2 regions of the Psychrobacillus sp. FSL K6-2843 genome follow, and region 2 is predicted to be linked to the other one. Evidence: a T-box and tRNA genes for the amino acid it is inferred to sense, from the RefSeq annotation. Region 2 holds a T-box; the other holds one or more tRNA genes.
The links. The T-box of region 2 lies ahead of metG (methionine--tRNA ligase). A T-box ahead of a tRNA ligase gene usually reads a tRNA of that ligase, here a tRNA-Met.
Positions count from the first base shown of each region.

Region 1 (15,971 bases), 2.0 Mb from region 2:
GATGTACCTCGTAAGGCCCCTCTAATTTTTTCGAACGTGCAATAGTTGCAGCATGGTCGTATTTTGTGCCACCCTCTGCAGTCAATAAATAATAATAGTCATTGATCTTGTAAAGGTGAGGGGCCTCTACCAACTTAATATCTGTTCCTTTAAAAATAATAGTAGATTCCCCAACTAGTTTTTGCTGCTTTACATCATATTCCTGAAGTTCAATACCATAAAAATTGTGATGGTGAAGACGGTGATCCCATTTCATATTTACTAAGTACTTTTTTCCAGATTCATCATGGTATAAGGATGGATCAAAACCAGAACTGTTCAGATAGATAGGCTCTGACCATTCTCCGTCAATTTTGTCGCATGTAACAAGATAGTTATGGCAATCCTTCCATTGTCCCTCTGTGACTTTTACATCCGTGAAAATTAGCCAAAACTGGCCATCACTGTAGGATAATGCAGGAGCCCAAACACCACCGGAGTTAGGATTCCCCATCATATTCAATTGACTAATACGATTAAGAGGACGGGAAGCTAAACGCCAATTTTTTAAATCCTTTGAATGATAAATACCAACACCGGGGAACCATTCAAATGTAGAAACGGCAATATAATAGTCTTCCCCAACTCTGCAAATACTTGGATCTGGATTAAACCCGGGTAAAATGGGATTTCGTATAGTTGTCAATTGTCATCATCCTTTGCATCCGATTATTTTTTGTCTACTTCAAGCTTATGTAGTTTCTATACAATACATTTGAAGATAGACTTCGCAGTATTGATGTCTCTTCTAATAATCTCGAAATAAATTTTCCAATATACCAATACATTTAACACTAGAAAAAATAAAACGGCAAGTCATAATTTTTAGATAATTCTAAGGCTAGTAAAGTTTTTATTCTAATGCATTATCTTGTAGGATACTGACACTCAAAAAATTTTCAATGGAAAAAGCAGCAACCCCTAGAGCAGTAGATCGTGTCGAGAGCTCTGAAAAATCGATTTGCAAATCATTTTGTTGGAACCATAAAGCTTGATTCGAGACTCTCTTGTTTAACGAGTACTTTAACCATTTTTCAGAGTAAGCTAAACGGTTACCGATGATTACTTGTTGTGGGTTAAAGATATTAATAATGTTATTAATACCGATACCTAAATAGTCTCCCGTCTGTTCAAACAGTTTAATGACCTCGTCATTTCCACTCTCTGCTAGGTTTACTAAACCTTCTAAGTCTTGCGTATCAGAAGGAATATCCAATTTCTCAGCATGTCTAATGAGAGCTTGTTCTGAAGCATATAACTCCCAGCAACCCTCGTTTCCACAGCGACATTTAGCATCCCCTGCTTGGATGGTCATGTGACCTAATTCACCAGAGAATCCATTAAATCCTTTATAAAGGGAGCCATTGAGTATTAACCCAACACCGATACCTATACCAGCACTCACGTATATGACGTTTTCAAAATCTTTACCTGCACCGAAATGTTTTTCCCCGTATGCTCCGGCATTGGCTTCGTTTTCTATGATGATTGGAAGATTATATTTTTCTTCTAGTACCTCTTTCAGGTTTACATTTCTCCAGTTTAAATTCGGTGCTAGTAGAATGTTACCATCCTTATCCACAATCCCAGGTACGCCAACACCGATTCCTATAACGCCATGAGGACATTCAGGAGTGGCAGTGAGGAGGAACTCTATTGTTTCAAATAACTTTATCTCAATCTGTTCATAGGATAAATTCTTAAATGTTATTTGCTTCTCTTTGTGAATATTTCCGTTAAGGTCTGTTAGCACGCCAAGTAAATAGTTAACACCTATGTCTATTCCGATGGAGTAACCTGCTTTTTCATTGAAAAGCAACATAACTGGTCTTCTTCCACCACTGGATTCTCCAGGCCCAGATTCATAGATGAGATGTTCGTCTAGTAAATCATTTACTAAAGATGACACAGTTCCTTTGTTTAATCCGACCTGACTTGCAACAGAGGCCCTGGAGATAGGGGAATTGTATTTTATTTTATCTAGAACTAGCGATTTGTTCCCTTTTTTCACCACATGATGATTCCATGTTTGGTTAGCACTCAGTTTCATCCTATTCAGCTCTTTCTATATCATTTTCATCATTCTAACATATAAATGACAAAGAAAAAAACTTTGTTTATCCACTAGACTAACATAGTGTTATTTGCTACAATGAAAACGCATACAATAGTCAGAATATTGTTGTAAAAATAATTTGGGGTGGGGGAAATAAGAATGAAAATCAACAAAATGATTAAAATTCTATTATTTGCTTCTGTATTTTATTTATTGGCAGGATGTTCAGATTCAAACGAAACATCTTCAAACGCAAATGGGGACAAAGAGATTAAGTTTATGCATTTATGGCCCGAAGGAAGTTCCAAGCAGCATTACGATGTAGTAAATGAAATTATTGCGGATTATGAAAAAGAACATGAAGGAGTCAAGGTGGATCTGGAAGTTTTAAGTAATGAACAGTATAAAGACAAGTTAAGAGTTTTATCGACATCTAAAGAGCTTCCTGATGTAGGGATGACCTGGGCAGCAGGGTTCTTAGAGCCATATGTTGGTGGTAACATGTTCGCTCCTTTAGATGATGTCATTAAAGATCAATTAAGCGATAGCTTCGTTCCAGGAACTGCGGAAGCCTATGCCCTAGACGGTAAAACATACGGTTTACCATTAGAGTTAAACATTGTAACTCTTTATTATAATAAAGCCATGTTTGAGGAACATAATTTAGAAGCACCAAAGACTTTTGAAGAATTAGAAAATGTTATAAAAGTCTTTAAAGAAGATGGTATTGATCCAATTGCTTTAGGAAACAAAGATGCTTGGACAGGATCACTTTGGTATATGTATTTAGCGGATCGTCTTGGAGGAGCAGAAGTTCTAAACAAGGCAATTGATCGTTCAGGTTCTTTTGAAGATCCAGCATTAGTAGAGGCAGCGAAAAAGGTACAAGATCTTGTGAATATGAGTGCATTCGTCAATGGGTTTAATGGTTTAGCAGATGAAGAAGCAAAAAGTATGTTCATGAGTGAGCAGGTTCCAATGTATTTGATAGCTACTTGGGATCTACCGAACTATACAACAAATGAATCTGTTCCGCAGGAATTTAGAGATTCTGTTGAATATCTGAAATTCCCGACGGTTGACGGTAATGGAGATATGGATAGCTTTGTTGGAGGACCAGGGGTAGGGCTATTCGTAGCTGAGAACTCAGATGTAAAAGAAGAAGCAAAGGATTTTGCAGCATACTTTGTTAAGCAATGGGGAGAAAAAGCTGTTACACAGGCTGGCGTAATCCCTGCTACTAAAGTAGATGCAGATTCATTGGATCTTCCAGAGATGTATATCAATATTTTGAATGAACTAAATGAGGCAAGTAATATTACTCTATTTGCAGATGTTCAAATGAGTCCAAATGTGGCACAAGTTCATTTAGATTCTATTCAAGCTCTTTTTGGAAAGGAAATGACTCCAGAAGAATTTTCAAAAGCACATGAGGATGCCCTTTCAAAATAGAAGATAGCTTTAAGAAGATTTGTCAGTGTATGTGAGGGTTATCCTATTAGTTGGATAGCCCTTGTCTACCTGATAAGGAGGGAGTTACTTGTTATGAACAAGGTAATGTCTAACAAACTGCTAATAGCGTTATATATTTCTCCGGCGCTATTACTAGTTTTGGTGTTGGTATTCATTCCGCTAATTTTATCGGGATACTATGGCTTAATGGAATGGGATGGGATAGGTGAAAAAACGTTCGTCGGATTAGAGAATTATATAAAAGGTCTCCAGGATATGAAATTTTGGAATAGTGCCTATCATTCATTCTTGTTAGCGATATTCTCCACGCTGAGCTTGGCCATTTATTTAACAATATCTTTTGTTTTGGCATCCAAGATAAAAGGATCTGATCTTTTAAGAAAAATATATTTAATACCGATGTTACTGTCCTCTGTGGCGATAGCACAGCTCTGGATTAAAGTGTATAACCCATCTAACGGTATTTTAAATGTTTTTCTAAAGCAAATAGGAGTGGAAAATCCTCCTGCTTGGTTAGCGGATCCGTCTCTCGTTTTGTTTGCTATATTTATCCCGATTTTGTGGCAATATGCAGGATTTTATATTTTGATTTACTATGCTGCATTGAAGAATATCCCAGAGTCATTAATTGAAGCAGCAAGAATGGATGGTGCTACAGCATTCCAAATTGCCACAAGGATTAAGTTGCCATTAATCAAAGAAGTCGTAAGTGTGACAGTCGTATTAGCGATAATTGGGTCGTTAAAATACTTTGATTTAATTTATGTGATGACTTCTGGTGGTCCGAATGGTGCAAGTGAAGTAATGGCTTCCTATATGTATAAACTAGCATTTTCAAGCTATAACTTTGGATATGGAAGTGCGATTGGATTCCTTCTATTAATTATTACTTTAATTGTAACTTTTGTTATTCGTAAATTAACTACACCAAAAGAGAGAATAGAATATTAAAGGAGGTTTGTATATGAAACGCGTTGGCTACTTCTTTCTATATTTCAGTCTAATAGTAGTAGCATTGTTTCAAATCATCCCGCTAATATGGTTATTTATTTTCTCATTAAAAGATAATCGGGAAATATTTGCGGGATCACCATTTGCCTTACCTTCTGAGTTTAGGTGGGAAAATTATCTAAAAGTTTGGGATGGAGGTATAGGAGTTTACTTTTTTAATAGTGTTTGGATTACAGCTCTTGCGATAGTGTTAACTGTTCTTTTTGCAAGTATGGCTACTTTTGCTATTACTCGAATGAGGTGGAAGCTAAGCGGAGCTGTACTAAGTCTGTTTATCATCGGGTTAATGATTCCTATCCATTCAGCGCTTATCCCACTCTACAGTATGTTTTTGAGTGTAAATTTAATAGATAACCCGTTCGGTGTTGTTATTACATATACAGCCTATAATCTGCCAATTACCATGATGATCTTACTCGGGTTCTATTACACGCTACCAAAGGAAATTGAGGAAGCTGCTGTTATAGACGGTTGCTCAGTTAATCGGATGTTTTTTAAGGTTATTCTTCCAATGACCACACCAGTAATGGCTACAACAGTAGTCATTAATATGATCTATAACTGGAATGAGTTTGTGTTCGTCAATACATTTATAAGCTCTGAGAAATACAAAACGTTAACGGTTGGTATCCAAAATTTCATTGGACAGTATATGACGGATTGGGGAGCGATAGGAGCTACGCTGATCATAAGCGTATTGCCAATCATTATCGCCTTTATTTTCTTTAGCAATAAAGTAGTGGAAGGTATCTCGGCAAGTGCTGTGAAAGGGTAAAGCTAATAGCTTCACGTATATAGAAGCTATTACCCATTGCTTGATTTTAATGCCTCTTGTTTTTCACTTACTTTTTGAAATGCAAGGAGGCCAAATCTCATAGATATAAGAGCATAGACGCTTCCGCCAAATATAAATCCGATAGCTGGAAGAATGCTTATTAAATAGAAGAAGGGCAATAAGCAGAGAAAGATGAATAGCGTAGTAATTGGATTGATTAGCATAATAAAAAAGGAATTTTTTATCACCTGTCCTAGCTTTAAATTGAAATGTACAAAGGATGGAAAAAGGTAAAACAAAAACATAATGAATAGTAGCATAAAAGCAAATAGAGGAAGGTATGTCCAACTTAAAAGCTTGCTATTGGTAGATTGAATATAAAAAATATCTAACACAATAACTACTCCGATGATGGTAACAAAGATTCCTAACAAATTGCTTTTAACAAATTCATTTCTATAATGCTTCCAGAAAGTACTGAACAAGGGTAAATCGGTTTCACCTTTTAGCCACTCTCTTACAACTGCGAACATCGAAATAGTGGAGGGGAAAAAACCGAAAATTACGCCACCTAGCAGAGTAAAAAGTATCCATAGCACATTTAAATAAGCAAATTTAGTAATCCATTCGGTTGCGTTATAAATAAAGCTACTAGTTGCATTCATAGAAATCCGCCTTTGTTTTCTATTTTTTTTAATAAGTTAAATAATTATTAATAGCATACACTCTACTTTTGAAGAATGTCACCACTTTTATTTGAAAGTTATAACTTTGTTCAGATAATTTACAAACTAAATTAAAATACGCTCAGTGATATAACATCCTAAATCTGGTTGCTGAGAATATAATCCGGAGGTATAAATGATGGTCTATTTTCAAAATGTAAAAAAAGTTAGATTCGAAGGTGCTACTTCGAAAAATCCTTATGCATTTAAGTTTTATAATCCGCAGGAGAAAATTGGCGATAAAACAATGGAAGAGGCCTTAAGGTATGCCGTGTCCTATTGGCATACGTTTACAATGGACGGTTCAGATCCATTTGGAGCGGGAAGTATGAATCGCCCTTGGGACAATTTTAGGGGGTTGGATTTAGCAAAAGCAAGGGTAGAGGCATCCTTTGAGTTCTACGAAAAGATGGATGTCCCGTTTTTCTGCTTCCATGATGTTGATATTGCTCCAGAGGGAATTAATTTAAAGGAAAGCAATCATAATTTAGACGTGATTGTAAGCATGATAAAGGATTATATGAAAACTAGTAAAGCAAAATTGCTTTGGAATACGGCAAATAACTTTACCCATCCTCGCTTTGTTCATGGAGCTGCAACTTCGAGTAATGCCGATGTATTTGCGTACTCCGCTGCTAAAGTGAAAAAAGGGTTAGAAATTGGTAAGGAGCTTGGTGCACAAAATTATGTGTTCTGGGGTGGGCGAGAAGGTTACGACACTTTATTGAATACAAATATGAAACTAGAATTGGATAACCTGGCTCGTTTTTATCATATGGCTGTAGATTACGCTAAAGAAATTGGCTTTGATGCTCAATTCTTAATAGAACCAAAACCAAAAGAGCCATCTACTCACCAATATGATTATGATGTAGCCACTGCACATGCATTTTTACAAAGCTATGGTCTGGAAAAATCATTCAAGTTTAATATTGAAGCAAATCATGCAACGCTTGCTGGTCATACATTTGAGCATGAGCTTCATTATGCGCGCATTAATAATATGTTAGGCTCAGTTGATGCTAACCAAGGTAACCCACTTCTTGGATGGGATACTGACGAATTCCCAACAGATTTATGGACTACAACTCTTGCGATGTATGAAATCTTGCAAAATGGTGGACTAGGCAGAGGTGGTTTAAACTTTGATGCAAAAGTTAGAAGAGCATCATTTGAACCAGAGGACTTGTTCCATGCACATATCGCTGGAATGGACGCTTTTGCAGTAGGTTTACGAGTGGCTCAAAATCTAATAGATGATAAAGTGCTTGAAAATGTTGTAGAAGATCGTTACAAAACGTACAAAGAAGGCATTGGATTAGAGATAGTTGAAGGTAAAACAGATTTCCATAAACTAGAAGCATATGCTTTAGAGCTACAAGATATTAAACAGACTTCCGGTCGTCTAGAGCAGATTAAGGCGACAATCAATCAGTATTTATTACAGGCGTTTAAGAAATAATACGCTTTCATATGGTAGGGGGGCTGAAGTATGAAATATGTCATTGGAGTAGATTTAGGAACGAGTGCTGTAAAAATATTACTCATAAATAAAAACGGAAAAGTCGTTCAAAGTGTTTCGAGATCATACCCCTTAATACAGGAAAAAACAGGTTACAGCGAACAAAATCCTCAGCACTGGGTTGACCAAACACTTTTGGGGTTAGAGGAGCTTTTGAAGGATTACTCGGACGATGTTGTGAATATAGAAGGGTTAAGTTTTTCTGGTCAGATGCACGGTCTGGTTCTGTTAGATGAGCAAAATGAAGTATTACGGCCTGCGATTCTTTGGAATGACACTCGTACTTCCGCTCAGTGTCAGCAAATCTATGATGTGATTGGCGAGGAAAGACTGCTACAAATAACAAAAAATCCTGCTTTAGAGGGTTTTACTCTACCGAAAATATTATGGGTGAAGGAACATGAGCCAAATATATTTGAGAAGGCAAAGACATTTATACTCCCTAAGGATTATCTAAGATTTAAACTTACAGGACAACTACATATGGAGTATTCGGATGCTGCTGGAACTCTTCTACTAGATGTTAGTAGAAAAGAATGGAGCACGGCTATATGTACATTATTAGATATCAATCCTAGTCTATGCCCTCCATTGGTAGAATCCCACGACGAAGTTGGTTCACTTTCTTTGGAGGCTGCCCAAGCCACTGGTCTTTCAGCTACTACTCGTGTATTTGCTGGTGGTGCGGATAATGCATGTGGAGCGATAGGTTCTGGAATTTTAGAAGATGGAAAAACTCTATGCAGCATAGGTACATCCGGAGTTGTATTATCCTATGAAGCAACATCGAATAAAAATTTTGATGGAAAGGTTCATTATTTTAATCACGGAGCGCCGGATGCTTTTTATACAATGGGTGTAACGCTTTCAGCAGGATACAGCTTAACTTGGTTTAAAGAGGTATTTGCAAAGGAAGAATCGTTCCAACAACTATTGTCTGAGGTAGGTTCTGTTCCAGTAGGTTCAAATGGGTTAGTATTTACCCCTTATCTAGTTGGAGAAAGAACTCCTTATGCAGACGCGGCAGTTCGTGCAAGTTTTATTGGGATGGACAGTTCTCACCAACGTAAGAATTTTACTCGTGCAATTTTAGAAGGAATTACATTCTCTCTGCTAGAATCTATTGAAATCTTTCGACAAAACGGTAAGTTAATAGATACTATTGTGTCCATTGGCGGTGGCGCTCAAAATGAAGATTGGCTTCAAATGCAGGCAGATATTTTTAATGCCAAAATTGTTCGCTTAACGAGTGAACAGGGCCCAGGAATGGGTGCTGCGATGTTAGCAGCCTATGGTTGTGGATGGTTCGATTCGTTAAAGGATTGTGCAGACGAGTTTTTGAAGGTGGAGAAGCAGTTTACTCCTATTAAAGCCAATGTAATAAAATATAAGAAATTATTTCCTATTTATCAAAAGGTTTATTTTCACACGAAAGACCTGAATAAAAATCTTTTAGAATTCCGTGAGTAAGGATGAATAAATTGAGTCTCAACTTATATAGTTGGGACTCTTATTTATAAGGCGATTGGAAGTGAAATTACATAGGAGAGGAATGAAGCAAAGTGTTAGTGCAGAAGAAGCTAATTGGATTAATAGACGACGACCAGCCTGTTACATTGTTTACAGTAAAAAATAAAAATGGTTTTGAAATATCTTGCATGAATTATGGATGTGTAATTACTAAAATTTTAGCATCTGACCGTAGAGGGCAATATGAAAATGTAGTATTGGGGTTCGATACAATTGAGGAGTACGGTCAAAACGCCAAGTATTTAGGAGCTGTCGTAGGTCGAGTCGCTGGTCGTATTAAACGAGGAACTTTCCGCTTAGGAGAGAATGTCTACAATATTCCAAAGAACGAGAAAAACAACCATATACATGGAGGGGCCAAAGGATTCAGTCACGTATTATGGGATGCTACCGTGTTAGAAGGAAAAGAGGAAACAACGATTGAATTTACATACTTAAGTGAAGATGGGGAAGAGGGATACCCTGGAAATTTAGAGATGAAAGTAACTTATACGATTCTAAATGAAAGAGACACTCTATCTATTACGTACAAAGGTATTTGTGATAGGGATACTGTGGTAAACGTAACAAATCACTCTTATTTCAATCTTAGTGGAAACCTACAGAGGGATGTATTGGACCATGAACTAATGATAGAAAGTTCTACATACTTGGAGTTGGATGAGGAATTTCTCCCAACTGGAAATTTAGTTCCAGTAGATGACACTGTATTTGACTTTCGGAAGTTTCGTAAAATTGCTGATGGAGTAGACTCGGTTCATCCTCAAACTATGCTAGTAGGTCACGGTTATGATCATCCATTTCTATTGGAAGATAATTCTGGCACAATCGTATTAACAGAAAAGGAAAGTGGTCGCAAACTAATAGTAGAAACGACAGAATCTGCAGTAGTCCTCTATTCTGGAAATAACTTGGCTGGCTCTGAAACAATGAGAGGAGAACAGGTAAGAAACTATTTAGGTGTATGCTTAGAAACACAAGGTCCACCTGACTCCATTCATCATCCTCATTTTCCTTCCTCAATTCTACTAGCAGGGAATGAGTACAAATCAACGACAATCTATTCCTTTGAAGTGATAATTGATTGACAATGTATGTAAAAGAGGATCTTCTTGGCATAGGTGCAAATATATTTGAGGATAAAGTAAGACAGTGGTTGATTATTTAACACATAATAAAACATCTTCAATTGGCACTTGTCCAATTGAAGATGTAAAATAATTAAAGATCAATAATTTCATCATATCCGATTAATTTATCCATATGGCTTGCGATCATAGCTATAATTGTACTTGCCTCATCTTTTTTAAAAGTAAAGGTACTTTCATCGACGAACTCCTCATCATCTACCCAGCTACGATTTCTTCTACGGAGAACACCATCGCCATTGGCACTGTCTATACCGAACTGATATGTTACCTCAATATTATCATCTATTAAAAATGCAGTAACCTCAGGTGTTTCCCAATCCACATCAATTTCTTCTAACATGATTTCATCGTCATCATCATCGTCATCGTTGTCACCATCATCATCCAAATAAATTAATTCACTTTCACTGTCATCTTCAAGAAATTCGTGAAAGCTTTCATGAACAGCTTCTATAATATCAGTAATGTCATCTAACATTATTCTGGTAGGTTGGAGAAGTTCAACATCGAAACTTTCAACATAGAACTCTTCATTATAAGGATCAAATAGAATAGTGCAAAAATAGTCTCGCTCATCCTCTAACGTACTAACAAAAAATTCAATTCGCGGATGTTTAGAGGCGCGATTAATGTTCATGTGGCCGACTTGATCGTACTGCTCGCAAATCGAATTCAAATGATCCTGTAGCTCCTCTGTTACTCTGTCAAACCATTCTGTAGTCATAGTCATTACCGCCTCTCATCATTTTCTCCTACTATCTTGTCCTAACAAGGAGTTATTATTCCAACGAATGAAAGAAATTGAAAAAGAAACGACAAAAAAAAAGGCCCATTGATCTTTGCATCAATAGGTCTTCTTTTTATTGGAAGCGGGTGAAGAGAATCGAACTCTCATCATCAGCTTGGAAGGCTGAGGTTTTACCACTAAACTACACCCGCATATTAAAACATAAATGGTGGCTCAGGACGGAATCGAACCGCCGACACAAGGATTTTCAGTCCTTTGCTCTACCGACTGAGCTACTGAGCCTAAATTTGTATCAAGTAAACGAAGCTTAGTATCTCATAGTCAGTTAAGTATAATACAAAATATGTATGTTATATCACTTAGTTGCATAGGAACTGCTTGCTTACAAAAAAATGGCGGTCCCGACCGGGATCGAACCGGCGATCTCCTGCGTGACAGGCAGGCATGTTAACCGCTACACCACGGGACCATTTGGTTGCGGGGACAGGATTTGAACCTGTGACCTTCGGGTTATGAGCCCGACGAGCTACCGAACTGCTCCACCCCGCGACAATAAGAAAGAGTTGAAATTTAAATCAACTACGCATTATAAACTAGTATACTATATTTTACACTTACAAACAACGTAAATAAAAATGGAGGAGGAAGAGGGATTCGAACCCCCGCGCGGTATGACCCGCCTGTCGGTTTTCAAGACCGATCCCTTCAGCCGAACTTGGGTATTCCTCCATATGATGTTACTGTACTAGCAACAAGACAAGAACTAGTATACCATTTTTAAAAAATAAAAGCAACCTCCTTTTTCTTCTAAAACAAATTTTAAGGTTATATCCGTAATAATAAAAGTTGTTTCTTCTCTTAAATGAAACATTTTTCCATTATGTTACGTATGGAATTATAAGTAAGTTTAAAAGCAAGGAGGAATTTCATGAATCGACTATTTACTTTATTAACTATGTTGCTCATATTGTTCCTATCAGCTTGCTCGAATGAATCTCAAGCAGGTGAAGAAAATAAAAAAATAAGTGACAATCAAAAAATAGTAACAGAAGAGGAGAACACTGAAAAAGAAAAACTCCTCGCAATTGAAAAAATTATTATTCCGACAGATTTAGAGGAATGGAAGAATTCTGAGCCAGGTTTGTTCGCACTAGACTATTCTTTTGAACACGAAACATCCAGTTGGCCAAAGGATGCAAGAGAGCTAACACTAGATGAACAAGAAGAGCTTAAAAATACTACGGACATGATAAAAGATGAGGAAACATTATTTAAAATGCTTCTCTATTATTTCGGTAGCACTGTGTATAGTGATCTGTTAGATAAACAGATGAATTATGTAGCCGTTTTAAATGAACCATATTTACCTGAGCCTACTAAAGAAACAATCTCAGGTGGAAGTAATGAGGAAGTTACACCAAAGTCGATACTATTACTCGATGCAAGTTCAAGTATGCTATTGTCCGTAGATGGCAAACAAAAGATGGGGATAGCAAAAACTGCTATGAAGCGTTTTGCAAAGACGATTGGAGCTTCTAGTGAAGTTTCTCTTTATGTCTATGGCCATGAAGGTTCACAGGAGGATAAAGATAAGGAACTTTCTTGTACAAAGATAGATGAGATTTATCCAATGCAGTCTTATAGTACGGATAAATTTGATCCTGTAGTGGATGATGTCGCGGCAAAAGGATGGACTCCATTAGCTGCCGCAATAAAAACAGCAAATGAAGCAAGTAAGAATTCTGAAGGTGCATTAACTGTTTATATTGTTAGTGACGGAGCAGAGACATGCGACGGGGATCCTATTAAAGAGGCCGAAGAGTTTGCTAAAGGAAATGAAAACCGTCAAGTAAATATTGTTGGCTTTAATGTAGACCAAAAAGGTCAAGATCAATTAAAGGCTGTAGCTGAAGCGGGAAAAGGAGAATATATTTCTGCTGAAAATAGCGACGAATTGAATAAAAGTATCGAAGAAAAGTGGGTTATTCCAAGTGTCTTAGATGTGGCTTATATTCAATTAAATGCACCCAATGGTTTTGCTATTTCTAATGCGCAGTATGATATTAGTAAAATTTCGCTTTCCCTTTCTTTTGCCATTTCCAATGAACGGAATCGATTGAGTCAAATGGTGACATGGATGGAAACGGAAGAAATAATATCAGCACATCAAGCAGAAGCACTACAAACTAAGGTGCAGGAACGAAAAGACACATTATCCAAGTGGAATGATGATTTAAGTGAATCAAAAAAACAGACGGTGGAAAACGAATATAATCGCATCCATCAAAAAATTAAAGCTTGGACAGATGAAGTGAATAAGCTGAGGTCTGAACAGTCTTAATAGGAGGGCTATTAATGAGTACATTTTTCATTATCGCAATCGTGGTAATTGCCTTCATTTTTTATTATTTACTTACTAGAGAAAGAAAGAAATTAAAGAAGTTTAGAGAAGAATGGGCTTCTGGTATATTTTCCTCACCAGAAGCAGATTTGAACTCCATATCCTCCTATTGGTTTAATGAGAAAAAACAATTGAAAGTTTATGATGGTGTGGATGAGCTGACGTGGGCTGATTTAGGAATGAATGAGGTTTTCAAAAAGCTAAATTACACTCAATTATCTGTAGGGGAGGAATACTTATTTAATGAGCTTCGAGCAATCGACCCAAACAAGAAAGAAAGCAATGAAGCATTGTATTCGCTACTTACAGAAAACGTAAACTTGAGAGAAAAAATACTTCTAATACTTTCTGATCTTGGCAAAGAAAACTATACAAATTCATCTTCCTATTTCTTTGACTTCAAAGAGTTTGAAATAAAAAATACTTATATGTACGTAATCCTTGCACTTCTGCCCATAGCTTCTCTACTTTTCCTATTTATAAGTATTAAATATGGAATATTAAGTTTTATAGGCTCACTGATCTTAAATGGAATCATTTATTATCGAAACAAGACAAAGATAGAAAATAACCTTCATTCGGTGGGGTATGCTGCTGCTATTATAATTGCTGGTAAGCGAATAGCTTCTATTAAAGATTTGATGCTAATGCCATATATAGATGGACTAAAAAAAAGTGTTCAGCCTTTAAAAAAGGTAGTTACCTTTAACAGAATTGCAACCTTAGGAAGTGGAGGAAGTGGTGAGTTTGATTTATTGTTAGAATACGTGCGTATCCTCTTTTTGTTAGATTTTATTTCCTATAATAAGATTTTCAAAACAATTTCTGCTCACCAAAAGGAATATGAAGAAGTTTGGACTTTAGTAGGAAAGCTTGATGCGGCAATAGCAGTCAGTTATTACCGTAATACATTAGATACATACTGTACACCTACTTTTACAGACCAAGAGGTACTTACATTTGAAAAAATGGCGCATCCTCTTCTAGTAAAGCCAGTTTTAAATTCTTCTCATTTAAAGAAATCTACGCTTATCACAGGCTCTAATGCTTCTGGGAAGTCTACATATATTAAAGCTGTGGCTATTAATGCCATCCTAGCACAAACAATCAATACAGCAATTGCAAAAAGCTGGACTATGAAGCCTAGTTATATCGTAACTTCTATGGCGGTTCAGGATAATGTGTTGAATGGTGACAGCTATTTTATTGCTGAGATAAAATCGTTACAGCGAATTATTCGCCTCATAACGGGAGGAAAGCCTTGTATTTCGTTTATAGATGAAATTCTAAAAGGGACAAATACCATTGAACGAATAGCAGCGTCGGCCTCCATTATGGAGTGGCTATCTCTAAATAAAGGTATAAATTTGTTGGCAACCCATGACATCGAGCTGACCGAAATAGCGGAAAGTATATATGATAATTATCACTTTAGGGAAAAGGTTGAAGGTGGAGAAGTACAATTTGATTATAAAATTCATGATGGGCCTTCTATTTCAAGAAATGCTATAAAATTGCTAGAAATACTTGGATATCCAGATGAGATAACCAAAAGATCTAACGTTTTAGCTCAAAACTTTACAGTACATAGAACATGGGAAGCTTTAAAGGGAAGAGAAAACACGATAGATAGTTTATTTTAAGAATGAATTTTCCATTTTGAGAGTCTTTATATTTTATATTCTCGAAAATAAATCATACACACCTCACATTTGGGCAATCTAAGAAAAATGATTTGCTGTGAGGTGTTTTTTATGTTGATTGAAAGATCGTCTTCCTGGAAGGAAGGCTTAACAAAACGATTGGAAAATGAAGAGTCATGGGATAATTGGAATCTCTATAATATGAGCTATGACATAGTAAAAAATAATTTAATAACTGAGTTTACGGGACTTCAGTCTCCAAAGTATTTGCCAAATCTTCAGGCTTTAAACCATCAATTAGAGGTGGCGCAGACAGTTATTGAACGTATGAATGGGAAAGCAATTTTAGCGGACGAGGTAGGTCTGGGTAAAACGATTGAGGCAGGCTTAATATTGAAAGAATATATGGTACGGGGACTTGTTAAAAAGGCTCTAATACTAGCACCAGCATCTTTGATTAATCAATGGGTGGAAGAGATGAATTTCAAATTTCATATACCTGCCATCCCATACAAAAAGAGTTATTCCCTTGACCACAATGACATTGTCATTATGAGCATGGATACAGCCAAAAAAAGTCCGCATAAAGAACTCATATATGCTCAAAATTATGACATGATCATCATTGACGAGGCGCACAAGCTGAAAAATCATAAAACGAAAATATATGAATTCGTTCAAGGGTTAAAAAAGAAATTCTGCTTGCTGTTAACAGCGACGCCTGTTCAAAACGATGTATTTGAATTATTTTATCTTATTTCTCTATTGAAGCCAGGTCATTTGGGAAATTATGAGACATTCCAGGAGTCTTTTTCTGCAAGCAAACACAGCCTAGAGCATGATGAGTATTTAAGGGAACTGGTGAATCAGGTAATGGTAAGAAACAGAAGGCAGGAT
Region 1 covers NZ_CP152021.1:290,023-305,993, forward strand. The annotation lists gene MKY94_RS01470 (glycoside hydrolase family 43 protein) at 1-685, opposite strand, end outside; gene MKY94_RS01475 (ROK family protein) at 893-2,083, opposite strand; gene MKY94_RS01480 (extracellular solute-binding protein) at 2,255-3,547, shown strand; gene MKY94_RS01485 (sugar ABC transporter permease) at 3,641-4,519, shown strand; gene MKY94_RS01490 (carbohydrate ABC transporter permease) at 4,533-5,354, shown strand; gene MKY94_RS01495 (YesL family protein) at 5,384-6,019, opposite strand; gene xylA (xylose isomerase) at 6,219-7,541, shown strand; gene xylB (xylulokinase) at 7,572-9,071, shown strand; gene MKY94_RS01510 (aldose epimerase family protein) at 9,170-10,219, shown strand; gene MKY94_RS01515 (hypothetical protein) at 10,353-11,006, opposite strand; tRNA gene MKY94_RS01520 (tRNA-Gly) at 11,151-11,221, opposite strand; tRNA gene MKY94_RS01525 (tRNA-Phe) at 11,237-11,312, opposite strand; tRNA gene MKY94_RS01530 (tRNA-Asp) at 11,424-11,499, opposite strand; tRNA gene MKY94_RS01535 (tRNA-Met) at 11,503-11,579, opposite strand; tRNA gene MKY94_RS01540 (tRNA-Ser) at 11,667-11,759, opposite strand; gene MKY94_RS01545 (VWA domain-containing protein) at 11,959-13,371, shown strand; gene MKY94_RS01550 (hypothetical protein) at 13,386-15,074, shown strand; gene MKY94_RS01555 (SNF2-related protein) at 15,186-15,971, shown strand, end outside.
Region 1: it encodes a tRNA-Met, which carries the amino acid that the T-box ahead of metG (methionine--tRNA ligase) is inferred to sense. The anticodon was not compared.

Region 2 (15,971 bases):
CATAAGGCATCATAACATTTTTAACGTATACTAATTCCTCTTCTAATGTAGATTGAACCATATGAACCGATTGAGGCTTAGCAAATGCTAAAAAATCATTTAGTATGTTTTCAGCTCTATTTAACTCCTTCAAAGAATAATCAATATAAACTTTATCATTTGGAGTAATATCTTTTGAGACGCTTAATAATTGTAAAAAGCCATTTGTTACAGTTAGAGGATTTCTTATTTCATGAGAGACACTCGCAGATAATTCGCTCATCACATGCAACCTCTCCGCTCGAAGAAAATTATCTCGCTGTTTAATATTAGATAAAATTTTCTCGACCATACTCAAGTTAAACAACATAACTATGACATATGTAACAATAATATAAGCAGCAACAGTCCAATATTCAGTAGTTAGTTTGTCAAAAAAAGTAGTAAGAGAAATTAAATAAGTCAAATCGTTGATTAATACCATTAAAATACCAGTGAATATTCTCTTCTTAGGGGAATAATTAATAAACCTTTTGTGCATTAGTGGAACAATAGCAAAAGCTACAGTTGAGAAAATAAAGGATTGTATAACTCCTTCTCCCCCTACAAAAAAACGTACTATATTTAAAATAATATAAAGTGGAAACAATTTCTTATAGCCACCGTAAAGAGCCAAAGTGAAAAACGGTATGTATCTTAAATCAACTGTAAAACCTAATTCTAATCTAATTGGATAAATCATGCATAAAATCATTGATATTGATGAAGATAGTATGAAAAAGTATATATATTCTTTTCTCTTTTTGTTATCTAAAAAGACGACAAAAAGTAGAACAGGTAAAGTAATAAATAATATATTAATCAGAAAAGTTTGTAGCAACCGAATGCCTCCTTTCAGCATCAAAAATTCTCATAAGACTAAATTATATCATATATATTATCCATGTTTTTATATTACATTTTTTCTAATAATAAGATTCTTGAAGAAAAAAGTTTAAAGTTATTATAATGAGGTAGACATAAAGTAGGCCTAACACATTAAGTAAATAAAAGAACAATTTGAATGGAGGAATTTAAGATGAAGAAAAGAATATTCGCTTTACCAATAGTTTTAAGTTCAGCATTATTGTTAGGAGCTTGTGGAGATGATGATGATGCAGATATCAATGATATTGAAGTAGAAGACCCAACTCTTGAAGATGACGGACAAAACGATTCTGGTTTGGATTCAGAAAATGAAGGAGAAGTAGATACGCAGGACGACCAAGATAGTACAACAGGTACTGATGGAACGGACGACACCACTGGCGCAGAAAATAGTGAAACAGAAGGCACTGAAACAGAGGCTGTTCCAGATAGTTCAACTGAAGCTAAATAATAACCAAACGCTCCAAACCTTAATGGTTTGGAGCGTTTTATTTTTCTTTATAAACTAATTACTATTAAAAATCATTTTTATTGTAAATTCATTTCATTCGTTCTATTAATTATTAATGATTTCTGCTTCTCTTAATATAGTTATAATTAGTTCATGATCATCAATTACGTATGGTACTTCCTCTGGTTCGACCCAAATACGTGTAGTTGCTTCATTCTCTCTTAAAAAGGGAAAGCAATACTCAATATCTAAACGATAGAATAATTGATAGCCGATGAGAGGGTATTTACCATTTACTATATAAAAAGGATTGTCTTTGTGGTTAACCTCAATCGCTCCAATATAAGTTGCATCTCCTTTGACATAGCCTTCTTCGTAAATTTCTCTATGGAGAGTTTCTTCAGGAGTTTCATTAGCTTCTACATGTCCGCCTGGCATATTAAATCCTCTATTTTTCACTCGAACTAATAACACTTTTCCTGCATGAAAACAACAACCGTGAACACTAGTCACAATATCTTCTTTCAGGACTACCTTTGAAGGCTGCCATATTAGCTTGACTGGATGCCCTCCCCACACTACTGTTATTTCATTAGTCATTACGGGCTCCTTTTTTCTAACAAAGAATCCTTCATTTAATTGAGGACATTTTTATGTAGAATGTATGTATATAATTACTTTTGTTCTAATTACTAAAATATATTAGTACATAAAAAATAAATACTGAAGCATCCACTTCATCCTACGCTTGAGATTAGAAACATTACTCCCTTTTATACATAGCGTTATGTAAGTTTTTTAAGGATTTTTTAATTTGAAGCTCTGTATTTATACTTTCTCCACGATACGATAAACGAAAATACAGTGACTTTAAGAAGTTCATGACATTAGACCTATATTTATAAAAGGTTAAGGAATTCTCTTCACGACTTACTGTTGGGTCTAATAATTTTTCAAAGTTGTGCACCCAATCTATAAGTATCTCCTCCGATAATCCTTTTTCTAAAAGTGCCTCGACTGCAAAGAGTAGCCGCTCATCCTCATCGTCCTGGAAAACAGAATCCTTCCAAATACATGCAGTTATTGTTGTAAGGCATTTCTCACTATTTAACAAATTGAAGGATGGGTGGCTAATAAGAGTTTCTAACAGATCTGCTCCATGGGCAATACTATGCGCCCATCCTTTCCCTTCTACATAACCTCTTACATCTTTTTCTGATTGTAAGTATATAATCGTTTTTTCAAACACTTCTTCTAACAGCTGTTTTTCCAAAAATCCTTTTGTTTTATCCTTTTCTACTATCAAAGCTATTACTAATGACGAAAACGACCTTGTAAACACAGTGTCGGTTTCTACTTCACCTATACCTTTAAACAAATACTCCTTAGATAAACAACTAATCAGGACTTTTTCCATGAGTTCATTCGATAATTTATTGTCCTTTATTAAAAGATAAAATGAAGAGTAAATTAAACTGTCTCTTAGCTCAGCATCGATTGTTCCTATATTTTTAAGCATTTCTGTTACTAGTTCTTCTAAGTTATCTATCTCTCCTTTTTTACTTTGCCATTTTCTTAATACAGATTTTATCTCCATTATCATTCTCCTTAATAACATTCTCTTTTATTAAATTCAAGACAAAGGGATACTTTTCCTGCTTGTTGTTCTAGAGGAAAATATTTTTCCCACTAAACGATATATCTTTTCTGTACATTTATCAGAATATCATCATTATTACTTAAAAAATTATTAACAGCTCTTTAATCGCCTAATATTTTTCCCAATTGTAAAATTATACAATTAAATTAAAATTATAGATGAAGTAAAAATATGAAAAAGGAGTTGTATTATGAAAAAATCATTCGCAGCTTTATCATTCACGGCAATGTTATTAGCTTCAACTTCCTTTAGTGGTGCCTCTGCCAACAGTTACTCGTACCTTGACGAAATTTTGACACTCCAGCCAGACGTTTCTAGCAATGAATTAATGTCCAGCGTAGAAGAAATTGCAAAAAACACTGGAGAAACAGAGCAACAAATTTTAGAACAAATCTACAAAGAGTTAAAGAACGATCAAGCTCAGGGATTGGCAGAAGCAAAATCCAATCAAACAAGCGGTGATAGTGGCGGGACTGTAAGCGTAGGCAACAGTACAAAAGGTAACTTCTACTACACGCCTTCACAAACTGCATACCTTGATCATGGGCACGTAGGCTTATATTACACTTCCACAACTATAGTAGAATCCGTGCCATCAGCTGGAGTACGTACTATTTCCACTACAGCTCGCAAAGTGGATAGTTCAGGCGCATTAGTCAAATCAGTAAGTACTACTACAACTAATAGAAATAATGCAGCGAACTGGGCATACTCACAGGTAGGACAGAGTTATTCATACAATTTCGCTACCAATCGTTCTACTGGTCACAATGGAGCTAAAAACTGCTCTAAACTTATCTGGTCTACTTATAAACTAAATGGTAATTTAGATTTAGATGATGATGGAGGCCTTGGTGTATATCCAAGAGACGTTAGAGATGCTCCTAGTACAAAATTAGTTAGAAATATTTAAAACAAAATGGCAATAGGCACAAATAGCATTGCTGCCTATTGTCATTTAACCTTTAGGAGGGTTATATAAATGAAAAGAAATATTATAACTATTATTGGAATGTTTGGCCTAGGGGTTTTCTTTTATTTTACTTACACTTTATTTTTCAACCCTACAAGCGTAGATAGTAATTTGCTTCTATCTATAGCTGATTTGGAGAAGGAAAATTTTTTACATAATAAAAAAGCTATTATCTACCTGTCTACTACCGCTGATCAGGATATTGACGGAGAAGGATTTAGCTTTGCGGTTTTTATCGATCAGAAAGGTAATGCACAAGCGCTAAAAATGGAAGGCTTGGAGTTAGGTAGCACGGCTGTTTATGAAAACAGTGTTTTTCTAGAGGAAAAAGACAAGGTACGGATAGTTGGGGAGGATTATAAAGAATTTCCAATGAAAACGGACCAATACACTGGTGAGCGTACTGGTTTTATCGAGAACAAAAATATATTTTTTAGTATTTATAATAGTGGATTCACTCAAGACGGAAGCGGCTATCTTTCTGATGTCCGTTTTGGAAACAAAGAAAAATTTCAAACAGATAGCATTCCCTTTTATATTGCTTCCTCTGGGATAGAAGGCGACAAAGTTAATATACTTACACAGGATGTTGATAAAAACCAATTCGATTTAAGGCAAGTTACTTTTGATAGTTCATTAGAGGTCGATCATTTGACTATGTTAGACACACCAAAGAATGAATTTTTTAATTCATTGGCTCCTTTGCTTTCAGATAAAAAAAATTATTATTTGATACTTTCATCTGTAATTGATGATTTTAACGAAAAAACTTCCCTTTACCGAATTGCAAAGGATACTTATGAGCAGGAGGTTTATGATTTTATAGAATATAAAGACATGAAGGATTTGGTGTCCACTATTCCTTATAATTTTAAAAACTCTGCTCATATTCACCAAGACGTTTTGTATTTTATCAATGGTCTAGGAGATGTATATACATTCGATACAAAAAACGAAGAAATTCAAAAGAAATTTTCCATAGAAAATGCTAGTAAATCAAAAATCAGACACAACGAGGAAACTTATTTTAAAGATAACTCACTTTATGTGCTAAGATATAGCGATGAAAAAAAAGAAAAATACTATTTAGAGGAATATAATTTAGACAATGGTAGCCGTGTTAATACTTTAGATATTACTGGTTTCCACGATTTATTATCGAGTGTTCAAAAGAAAAGTATTTATTCTTACGATCTAAAAGTTTTAGAATAGTTAAAGACAGCTCCATCTAAAGAAAACAAAAAGGAAGCACCAAATTGGTTCTTCCTTTTACTCATTTATTCATTTATATATTTGACAACGGCCATCTCTTTTCCGAACCTATCACCATTATTGATGAACCCAAGTTTTGAATATAGATTATGTGCTCCTAGATTGTCCGGGTGATAACCAACTACAATTTTTTTCACATCAGGTAGTTTAGACATTTCGAAAAGCATCAGTTCTGAAGCAATCCTTCCAATGCCCTTCCCTTGAAATTTCTTATCAATCATTATTCTATATATCCAGTAGCCATCAAGCTCTTCTTTAACCGAATTATACATTAGAAATCCAACTATAGCTCCATCACAAATAATCGCATATGGCTTTAAGGTAACTTCAAACTTGGACTGTGCGATTGAGATTGCATTTGTATCTATATATTCTTTCTGTTCCTCAGAAATTTCTAGTTGGCAGCATTCATACCAGTTTTTTGAACTTAGTTCTTGTAATCTTATTTCCACAAAATTTCCCCTTTTTGATGGTTGAACGCTAAATTTAACTAATTTAAATAGGACGTTCACCTTTTTTGTTTTGTAATCCCAAACTAATTAGTTTATTTATCATATTGAACGCCCCCCTGTTAAAAATTAAATTGATTATACTTTCCGATTATAGCATAAGCTAGATTATAATCTTTCTATCCATTATAAATTTTCAGACTCTTGAAATTTAGTAGCTTTTTCGTCTGCTTAAACAAGTTAGGTCGATTTCTCTAATAAAGTCTGGCCGTTAAGATAAAATGAAGTTCTTTATTGTAATTGTACCTAGATCGGTTTATTGACCCCATGCTCATAAAAAAACCACCTTTATTTTAATAAAGGTGGTTCTACATTACATTTGTTGTTCTTTTGTTGGTCCCATTACTCCTGGAACTTCTAAACCAGCTTGACGAAGTAATACGGTCATTTGACCACGGTGATGAGTTTGGTGGTCAACGATTTTACGTAAAATTTGCCCACGCTCTAACGTTGTACCGAAAGCTGGAACTCCCTCCACTAAATCTTTGTCTGTTAAAGAAGAGGCTGCATTTTCAAGTGATTTTGCCATATTTTCATAAGCTGTCACAATTGCTTTTGCTGATGCTGGTATTTCTTTAGGATTACCCACTGTAGGTAATTCAAGCTTAGCAAACTTTGCTAAGAAAATTGGTGCTGTTGTTAAATGCCAAGCTAACCAACCAAGTGTGTTATGATTTTTTACTATTGCTTGATCTAGCTTATCGTCTGTCATAGCCTTAAAAACATTTGCTGTTCCTTCCGCCGACATTGTCCATTCCTGTATAAAATCCTCTACTTTACGATACATTAATATACGCCTCCTTCATAGTTTCCTTTTTAATTTTAAATAAAATAATTGCTTATTCAAGGAAAAGGACTTGAATCAACATATATGCTTGTTAGGCATTGTTGACATTCTTATTCAATTGATCAAGTTCATCTTGAATAACCACGGTGTCAATTCTTTCAAATAGAGGAGTAATGTTTTTTATCGTTTTCCCTTTGACATGAACTGGCTCCCATTGGAAGTTGTCCATTCTCAATATCTTCCGTACTTCTTCACTAGAAAAGGGCAAAAACGGGAATAACAATTGAGCGACATTTCCAATTATATAAACGCAAGTTGTTATAGTATTTTTACTTGTATCCTTTTCTTCTTTAATTTGTAACCAAGGTTTTTGCTCGTCAAAGTATTTGTTAGCATCTCGAATATAGGTAAAAATAGTTTCTAAGGCTGTTTTAAAATGAGCCTCTTCTATTAATTTGCCGATTCTAATATACAAGCTTTCGGTTTGTTTTATGATTAAATCATTAATTTCTTCTTCGGGTATCTGACCTTCATATGATTTTTCTATAAACTTTAATGTACGATTGATAAAGTTGCCATATGCACCTAATAGCTCCCCATTATGACTATGAATAAATTCTCTCCAGGAAAAATCTGTGTCTCTATTTTCCGGAGCATTAATTGTTAAGAAATACCTTATAGAATCAGGATGATATTTTTCCAAAATATAAGGAGCCCAAACTGCCCAGTTTTGGCTAGTAGATATTTTTTTCTTTTCCAATGTTAGATATTCATTAGATACGATATGTGTTGGAAGAGCTTTATGACCGATTCCCTTTAGTATTGCTGGCCAGATAAGTGTATGAAAAGGTATGTTATCCTTTCCATGAACGTAGTAAGATATTGTCGCTTCATCCCAAAAGCTTTGTACATCCTTATTATTTTGTAATCCCCACTCCTTACTCGCTGAATAATATCCAGAAACAGCTTCAATCCACACGTAAATTTTCTTTTCCTCATAGCCTTTTATAGGAATACTTACTCCGTTTGGAAGATCTCTTGAAGCCGCCCGATCTTTAAGGCCCTCACTCAAATATCGCTCTGTCAGTTGAACGGCATTGTCTCGCCATGCATTGCTTTTCTTAGAAACCTTCACATAGTTCTCCAGTTCCTCCTGAAAGCTGCCTAGTTCAAAATAAAAATGTTCTGTTTTTCGTATACTCGGTTCATTACCACAGAGTTTACAGCTTCTGTTTGTTAAATCTAAAGGGTCTAAAATTAAAGAACAGCTGTCACATTGATCTCCTCTAGCCTTGCTTCCACAGTTCGGACAAGTTCCTTCTACATATCGATCCGGTAAAAACTGCCTATCCACTTCACAATACGTTTGTTCTATTTCTTTCTTGTAAATATAACCATTCTTCCATAGCTTTAAAAAAATATCTTGTACGACAGCGTGATGATTGGGGCTATCTGTTCTGGTAAACATATCATACGTAAAGCCCAAACGTTTAAAGGTATCAACAAACTCATTATGGTAGCGATCTGCTATTACTTTTGTTGTACTACCTTCAGAGTTAGCGCGAATGGAAATTGGCGTACCATTACAATCACTCCCAGAAACGTATAATACATCTTCTCCTTTTAACCTAAAATACCTAGCTAATATATCTCCTGGTAACAATGCAGCTATGTGCCCCAAATGTAACGAACCATTGGCATACGGCCACGCTCCCCCTATTAAAATACTCATTTTTATCTCTCCTTATTTAAGATACTCTTTTATAAAATCTAACGTTTAAATCATTCCATAAAAAAAACCTCCCCCCTATCGAATAATCGATAAGGACGAGGGTTAAATATCCCGTGGTACCACCTTAATGCTCAAATAGCTCACACTACTTGACTCCATAAGTACATAGCAAGAATGCCTTTATACTTTGACATTGATAACAAGTGTCAACTCTTGTCGTATCCTACTAGTCGCAAAACGTTCAGTACGAAGCTCCGAGATCATGTTCAAATAATTAGTTTGCCTCATTTCCACCGTCAGAAGCTCTCTTTATAACATCATTATTTTACTTTTCCTCTTCAACGCTTTTCATATTAAGAGAATTATATTGACTTTCTTTGAAAAAATCAACACTTACTTTCCATTTTTCTAGTTTTAAGTTTAAAGTATGTAGAAACGTAGAAAGGTCTAACTAATTTTATTTACAATTTCCTAAAACTTTTTAGTTTAATTAATATTAGCTAGATTTATAATTTGTATCTAGAAAACTATTCATAAATTCCTCAACGGATTTTTTTATGTTTTCCTCTGTTGGAACCTTATCAAGCAAGTCGTCCTGTGAATATACGGTACCACCTTTGATAATAAAATGAATTTCTTTCGTATTACGTATGTCTTTTAATGGATTTTTTTCAAGTACTACCATATCCGCGATTGTGCCTTCTTGAATAACCCCTATATCTTGCCTATCTAGTGCTTCAGCTGCTTTAATCGTGGCAGTTCGTAATGCATCTATTTCAGATAAACCAATTTCTACAAATAATTCTAGCTCTCGGTGTAATGCCATACCAGGAAATGTAAATATACCAGCAGGGGTATCAGATCCAGCAACCACTGTCCCACCTAATTCGAAATAAGCCTTTGTAATTGCCTTGTTATAAGTATGTTGTATGCCTAACGAATTTAATGAGCTAGTATTTTCTATAAATCTTCTCCAATGTTGCATCAACACAGCATTCTCTTTTAGTTTGTTCATTATTTTTTCTTCTGGATACCAGTAATTCCTCATTAAATTTACTTGATCATACAAAACCATTGTCGGACAAAGCACTACTTTATTTTCCACAAGTATTTTACATACCTCTATAATTTTTTGCATGTCAGGATTTTTCCAATCAATTGTCTCCCATATATTTTCGTCTGCTTGCATAGTCCAGTTAGGAAAAATATTTTTTATAATACCTGAAGCATGCTCGTTCCATTTAATACCCATTTTTGCTGCCTCTGTGGCAGTAACCTCTATTGAATGTACTAAATCACAGCTAACTTCCTTATGAAGAAGTTTTGCTTCCTCCACGACTATTTTCATCATTTCTTTTTTCAACCAACCATACACTTTGATAAAATCTGCTCCCGCTTCAACCTGTCTTTTAACCTCAGCTCTTGCACTACAAGCATCATTAATATTTATGTTCCAAGGACTATTCTCTCCCCATAACCCCGGTGGTCCATCAATAATTCTATCTGCTGAGATAATTCTTGGGGTAGGTGCCCCGCTGGATGCGTTAATTATTTTTTTTAACTCTCCGATGTTACCTCCTGTGTTTCTAACTGTTGTAACACCAGAGGCAGTGAAAATAGGGGCATAGTCCCCTTTCATATGTACATGCATATCAATCAAACCAGGAATAACAAATCTTCTTTTCAAATCATAAATAACTGCTTTTTTATGAATATAGCCAATAGGCTTATGTGCAGAAACAATCTTTGTAATAAAACCATTTTGAATAAGAAGATGAGAATAAATTGTTTTACCAGTTACAACATCGATCACATTTGCATTTTTTAATAACAATACAGAATTCTCCATGGCACACTTTCCTTTTCTCCCAGAATATGTGTAGCTTCTAATCTAATTAAAAGATTTATATCTTTGGTTTCAAAGGCAAACTGATTGATGGGCATTTCATTATATTTGAATATTTGTTCCTATATAATAAAATGCCTTCTTCTTAAAATCTCAGATAGTACATCCTAAAAAGAAGCTTCTCTTTCTTTTCCCCTTGTATGAGTGTTTATAAACAATATCTGAATTTTTTCTTGTTATATAATTTGGCTATCATAGGCCATTCATCAATTCTTTTTCAATAAATTTAATAACAAAACAGCAATATTCTTAGCATATTTTGTTTGTAGAACAATATTATTTTGGGCTTGAAATTAACTATTTATTACTATTCTAGCTTACATATTTATTTTCCTTTAAATAAATTAAAAACATAAAATATAATTAATCCTTGAAAGAAAACTCTTTATCTACAACTAACTTCCATTCTGTGAAGAAATCTACAATTGAAGAATAACGATTGTCTTTTTCAATCTCTACTGCCCTTCTAGCAACACTATATAATTCTTTTCCTGCTTCCCACTGGTTATATGAACGGTCAAGAGCACCACCTAAAATATAAAAAGCGATGGCACCCATATTAAAAACATTCGAACGTGCATCAATTTCTGCACACATCTTAAACTCTTCTGGTGACATAAACCTTGACGAACCCCAAAGCCTACCTTTTTCATTATAGAATGGTTTAGAATGGTACAAATCTACATCACATATTTTTGTCTTATGCTGTTGAAAATCGTATAAAATACTTCCATCATAAAAGTCTATTGCTGCATAATTACTTTTTTCTACATGTACATGAAACTCAAAAATAGTAGAAAGAGACTTTATTCGTACTTCTAAAGGCAGCAGCTTAAACCTCTGACAAGCTGGACAATGAGCCATATTCTTTTGTATATTTAGGCCATCAAACCATTCATACACAAGTGCATATCCTTCTTCCATCTCTCGGTGTTCTACTAGTTTAACTAAATGTGGATGATCTAATGCTTCGTACACAACTTTTGCATTTTTAAGTTTATTAATTGCTTCCCCTGGTTTTCCCTTGTAATTTACAGGAGCGGCGCCAGCATATTTAACGAAGTTCTTTAAACCATCTTTTATCACCAAAAAAGAGAGATTTCCTGAATCCTGTCGGTCAAACACACAAAAAACCTCTCCATAATCATGTATCCATCGAAAATCATGGATATCTTTTAATGGAAAAGATACTCCGTCTAATATTACCGTTTGCCCATTTCTCATATTAAATTTGGTAACTCCTCTCTCAGCAATCTTTATAAAAAGTCGAGTGCATAACAAGAAGAATACCGATTTTCTAAAAGCTCAAAAAATATCCTCTTATGAAACAATTGTCTAGCAAAAAGTATTACCCTTATTTTTCTTTTGTTTGTTAGAGTACGTTAGACAGAGGAATTTCATAAACTAATCTACATACTTACTTTTAGCTAGTATTTCTTGTGCAGACATTTTGGTCCATTCTTCTGTAGAAACGTCATGATTTTTCTCCAAAAAGCTTCGCATTATCTCATAACCAATTTTGTAATTGGTCCATTTGGCTATTCCTTTAAAATGATTACCGACGAAAAGGAAATCCCAAATTTCTGATTCCTCTGATTCTAAGTTTTCTTTGAAAACTTTCCAGCCCTGCTCCTCATAATAACCAGAAAGTGGCTGTTGCCAAACCGGTTCCATTTGTGGATAGATGATTTTGGCAAAGGTATCTGCCTTCCCCTCCAATATACATCGCTCTAGTAATGTGGTAGCGTCTCCGCTCTCCATAGCAACCGTATGATGGTATTCATGAGCAACCGTATACTTTAAGGCCAGCTCTGTGAAGGACGGGTTAATCTTTAGATAAAAATGTTCCTTACCAAATGTTCCACCAGCCACGTAGTCCAAGTCTTTTAGGGATGCTTCCTCTTCTACAAAGGAAGGAAATACGTAAATCGTCTTATCTACTCCAGAAAGCCTGTCTGAGGATTCCTCTAATGCTTCTTGGATCCATTTATTTATTTCCTGCTTATTACTTTTTAATTTTTCTAGATATTCTCTTATTTGTTCTAGTTTCTTTGGAGCTGGTATCTCTTCGTACAAAGAAACAGTGTGATTAGAATTTATTGCAAATGCCTTCTTAACCTCTTGATTAAATAACGCCTCTATATTACTAGGCTCTTTTTCAGCCTTATCAACAAAGTTCTCATATTCCTCGAAGAAAGTATATATTTCAAATTGCTGACCATTATGTTCCATTAAAATCGGGTTCTCATGAGTTGGATTATTTGGTTTTACTGTTTCCTCTGTGCATCCAGAAAATATTACAAACATACATATTAAAATAACAAGCTTCATCAAATTATTCATAGCTTTCCCTCAGATTCATTAGTAACTATGCTACTACTATTAATGGGCAGAAATATTTTGTAGTAGATTATTATGCACTAACATATTCTCGGCAATAAATACTTCTACCACTATCAAAAAAGCTTACAACCATTTTATTTAGGATTGTTTCTTGTAGAATATCGCCTTAACCAAATAGGCGTGGCAGTAAAAGGGTAAAACATACAAGTTAACTTCCATTTACTTGGTTGATGAAAATCATCTATTTTAAATTAGTAGAAGAATCAACTTTATAGGTTTCCTTGCCTATTAATCTCTCTTCAATTAGCAGAGTAGAATTTTCTTCATTGTAACTTACTGATAACCGTTCCAATGGAAATAAGTTAACATTGTAAAAACTAAAAGAATGGTTAAAACACAAAGTATGTCAATCTTGGAATTGTCTTTTGATTTTTTTCATTTGCCAATTTTCCTCATCAACGATTAAAACCACCCTCTGAATGAATAACTTGTCCAGTAATCCAAGCTGCCTCATCGCTAGCAATAAAGGATACGACCTCTGCCACATCGCTAGGCTGACCTATTCGTCCCATTGGAAAATTCGGTAAAAGGTGTTCTCTTATTTCATCGGTCATCCAAGTTGAATCGGTGGGGCCAGGGTTTATTGCATTTACTGTAATTCCGAGGGGTGCTACTTCCGCAGATAATGATTTTGTAAAAGCTGTTATAGCACCCTTGGTGGCAGCATAAGCAAGTTCTCCTGGCATTGCTCCTAAATCCTGTCCTGATGTCATATTTATAATTCTTCCGTTCGCTCTCTCTCTCTTAAAGCGACGGACAAATTCGACACTCAGCAAAAATGTTGTTCTCATGTTTACTGCATAATGGGCATCCATTGTATTGCCGTCTAATTCCAAATAACCATCTCTTGTCGAATGCGCTGCATTGTTAACTAGTATAGAAGGCGTTCCCAACTCCAGTTCCACTGAATCTAGCACCACTTTGTAAGCATCACTCGGTGATAAATCGATTTCCATTCCTACACAACGGACCCCTAAATTTTCTATCTCTTGCTGTAACCTATTGATCCACTCATTGTCCGCCTGCCAGTTAGTAAAGAATATATCTATTCCTTTAGAAGCTAATTTTCTACAAATTGCAGTTCCAATATCCCTGGGATGACTTGCTCCAGTGATTATTGCTATTTTATTGTTCATAGTTTTTCTCCTATTCTACTTTGAAACTCGATGATAAAAATATATAATTGGAGATTCAAAAAGTAATAATTTCAATATATATGTAAATGAAAATCTGTTATTCTACATTCCGTATTAAGATTTTTTAGACTCTGCATAATTGTATTGGTCTGAAATCTAAAATAATTGAAGTTCACCACTCCAATAACATCTATAAATACCATTATATAACAGAATAATTTGAAAATACACGAAATATTATCTTCTATTTAATTGCTGATTAGAAGTCTTTGTATTATGCCATACTCCCCTTTGCGTATTTACAGTAATGTATATCCACTGATTTCCTAGTAAAGTTGCAGGAAACCAATTAGGGGTATGTTGGCGGGGTAGGTTAGATTACGGTCTAACTGTCCTTTCCAAAGTTCGGTTTTCTCCACATCAGTTTATTCAATTTTTCGGTATAAGCACTCTTCGGATGCCAGAAAATTACCTTTAATTGTAAAAATATCCACATTAGGTTAACCTTTTATAGAAGGGGTGTAATTAATATGAACGGTGATGCTATTGTTTGGATTGTTTTATTATTGTCTCTTGTAATCTGTGATGGTTTAGCAGTGTATTTATACCAAAAAAGGAAAATTCCTTTATGGGTTTCTTCAATTGTTATGGCCCTTTTAGTTCCGGTGATAGTCTATTGTTTTATCGCTTTCGGAATTTATTATGCTAATAAAAACTTTGATCCAGATGACACAAGAGAAGGAATTGCTTTTGCAGGAGGATTTATGGTTTTAGTTCTTGCATTGAATGCAATTATTATGTTTGTCATAGGAGTTGTTTTAAATATTTACACATTCATCAAAAATAAACAAAAATCATAAAAAAGTCATGTGTTTTATAACACATGACTTTTTATATTTAGCAAACTAAACACATAACAGTTTCGACTATATAGCGATATAACCAATACCAGATGCCTGAGAACAATCCCATTATGCGTCACGCAGACAATGTGGGTGGGCAGCTAACAACATGTTTTGTGTAACAACAATAGCGGCAGAGATGGCTTATCGCTCCTCTCGCAAAGAGTACACCAAAACGGAAATCTACAATACTTAATTCAATTTATTTAAGTATATATAGAAAATAAACATTTGCCGGATGCTTCTGCATTATTACCTCTATTACTTTAATTCCCCTACATAAATGGATTGTGGGCGGAAAATGGTGTTGTCTCTTATTTGTTCAATAGCATGTGCAGTCCAGCCTACCATTCTAGCTACACTAAATGTAGGTGTGAATAGTTCTGCTGGCATATCTATCGAGCGCATGATTGCAGCAGCATAATACTCAACATTTGTGTATAGCTTGCGTCCAGGCTTATGCTCTGCAAGTAAATCAATAATTTCTTTTTCTGCTATAGTTGCGATATCTAACCAAGGATCCTTTCCTTGGAGGTTTAAGCATTTGTCTCGAAGTAAAATGGAACGAGGGTCCTCTGTCTTATATATTCGGTGACCAAAGCCCATTATCTTTTCGCCATTTATAATTTTATCTCTTACAATGTCTCTGATCATTGTAGGATTTTTAAACTCATTGAGTAGTGAAATTACCCCTGAAGGCGCTCCTCCGTGCAACGGTCCCTTCATTGTTCCTAACGCTGAAGTTACTGCAGCTGTAAGATCTGACTCTGTCGAAATCGTTACTCTAGCAGCAAAGGTCGAGGCATTTAAACCGTGCTCCATCGTTAGCTTTAAATAGGTTTCAAGCGCTTCAACTTGTACATCTGTTGGTACTTCACCATTTAGCATCCATAAATAATTGGCAGTATGGCTAAGTTCTTTTTTAGGCTCTACTATTGCTAATCCTTTTTGGTTTCGATAATGTCTAGCAACTATGACCGGCAGTGCTGCTGTTAAAATTATCGCCTGCTCTTCTAGTGATTTTTCTTTAAATTCTGCATGAGCATAGCCTGATATCGCCGTTCTCATTGCATCCATCAAGGACACTTCCATTGGAAGAGCATCAATAATTGCAATTATGTGATTTGGTAGTTCTCTAAATTCATTTAAAGATGGAAAACTAGTGTTTGTTCGTTCCCCTGTCCACAAAAAATTGGCGATATCTTCAAATGACCCTTCATTTACTAGCTCATCTACTTTTACCCCACGGTATCTAAGCTCTCCTATATCTCCATCCACCGATGCGATTTTTGTATGAACAGCAACTACATCTTTTAATCCTTTTTGAAACATAT
Region 2 covers NZ_CP152021.1:2,267,940-2,283,910, forward strand. The annotation lists gene MKY94_RS11480 (HAMP domain-containing sensor histidine kinase) at 1-859, opposite strand, end outside; gene MKY94_RS11485 (hypothetical protein) at 1,058-1,357, shown strand; gene MKY94_RS11490 (NUDIX domain-containing protein) at 1,463-1,957, opposite strand; gene MKY94_RS11495 (DUF2785 domain-containing protein) at 2,121-2,954, opposite strand; gene MKY94_RS11500 (hypothetical protein) at 3,208-3,930, shown strand; gene MKY94_RS11505 (hypothetical protein) at 4,000-5,202, shown strand; gene MKY94_RS11510 (GNAT family N-acetyltransferase) at 5,268-5,714, opposite strand; gene MKY94_RS11515 (DinB family protein) at 6,085-6,558, opposite strand; gene metG (methionine--tRNA ligase) at 6,650-8,290, opposite strand; T-box leader at 8,379-8,641, opposite strand; gene MKY94_RS11525 (amidohydrolase family protein) at 8,787-10,139, opposite strand; gene MKY94_RS11530 (serine/threonine protein kinase) at 10,560-11,420, opposite strand; gene MKY94_RS11535 (DUF2268 domain-containing putative Zn-dependent protease) at 11,601-12,539, opposite strand; gene MKY94_RS11540 (SDR family oxidoreductase) at 12,995-13,735, opposite strand; gene MKY94_RS11545 (hypothetical protein) at 14,266-14,595, shown strand; gene MKY94_RS11550 (citrate/2-methylcitrate synthase) at 14,899-15,969, opposite strand.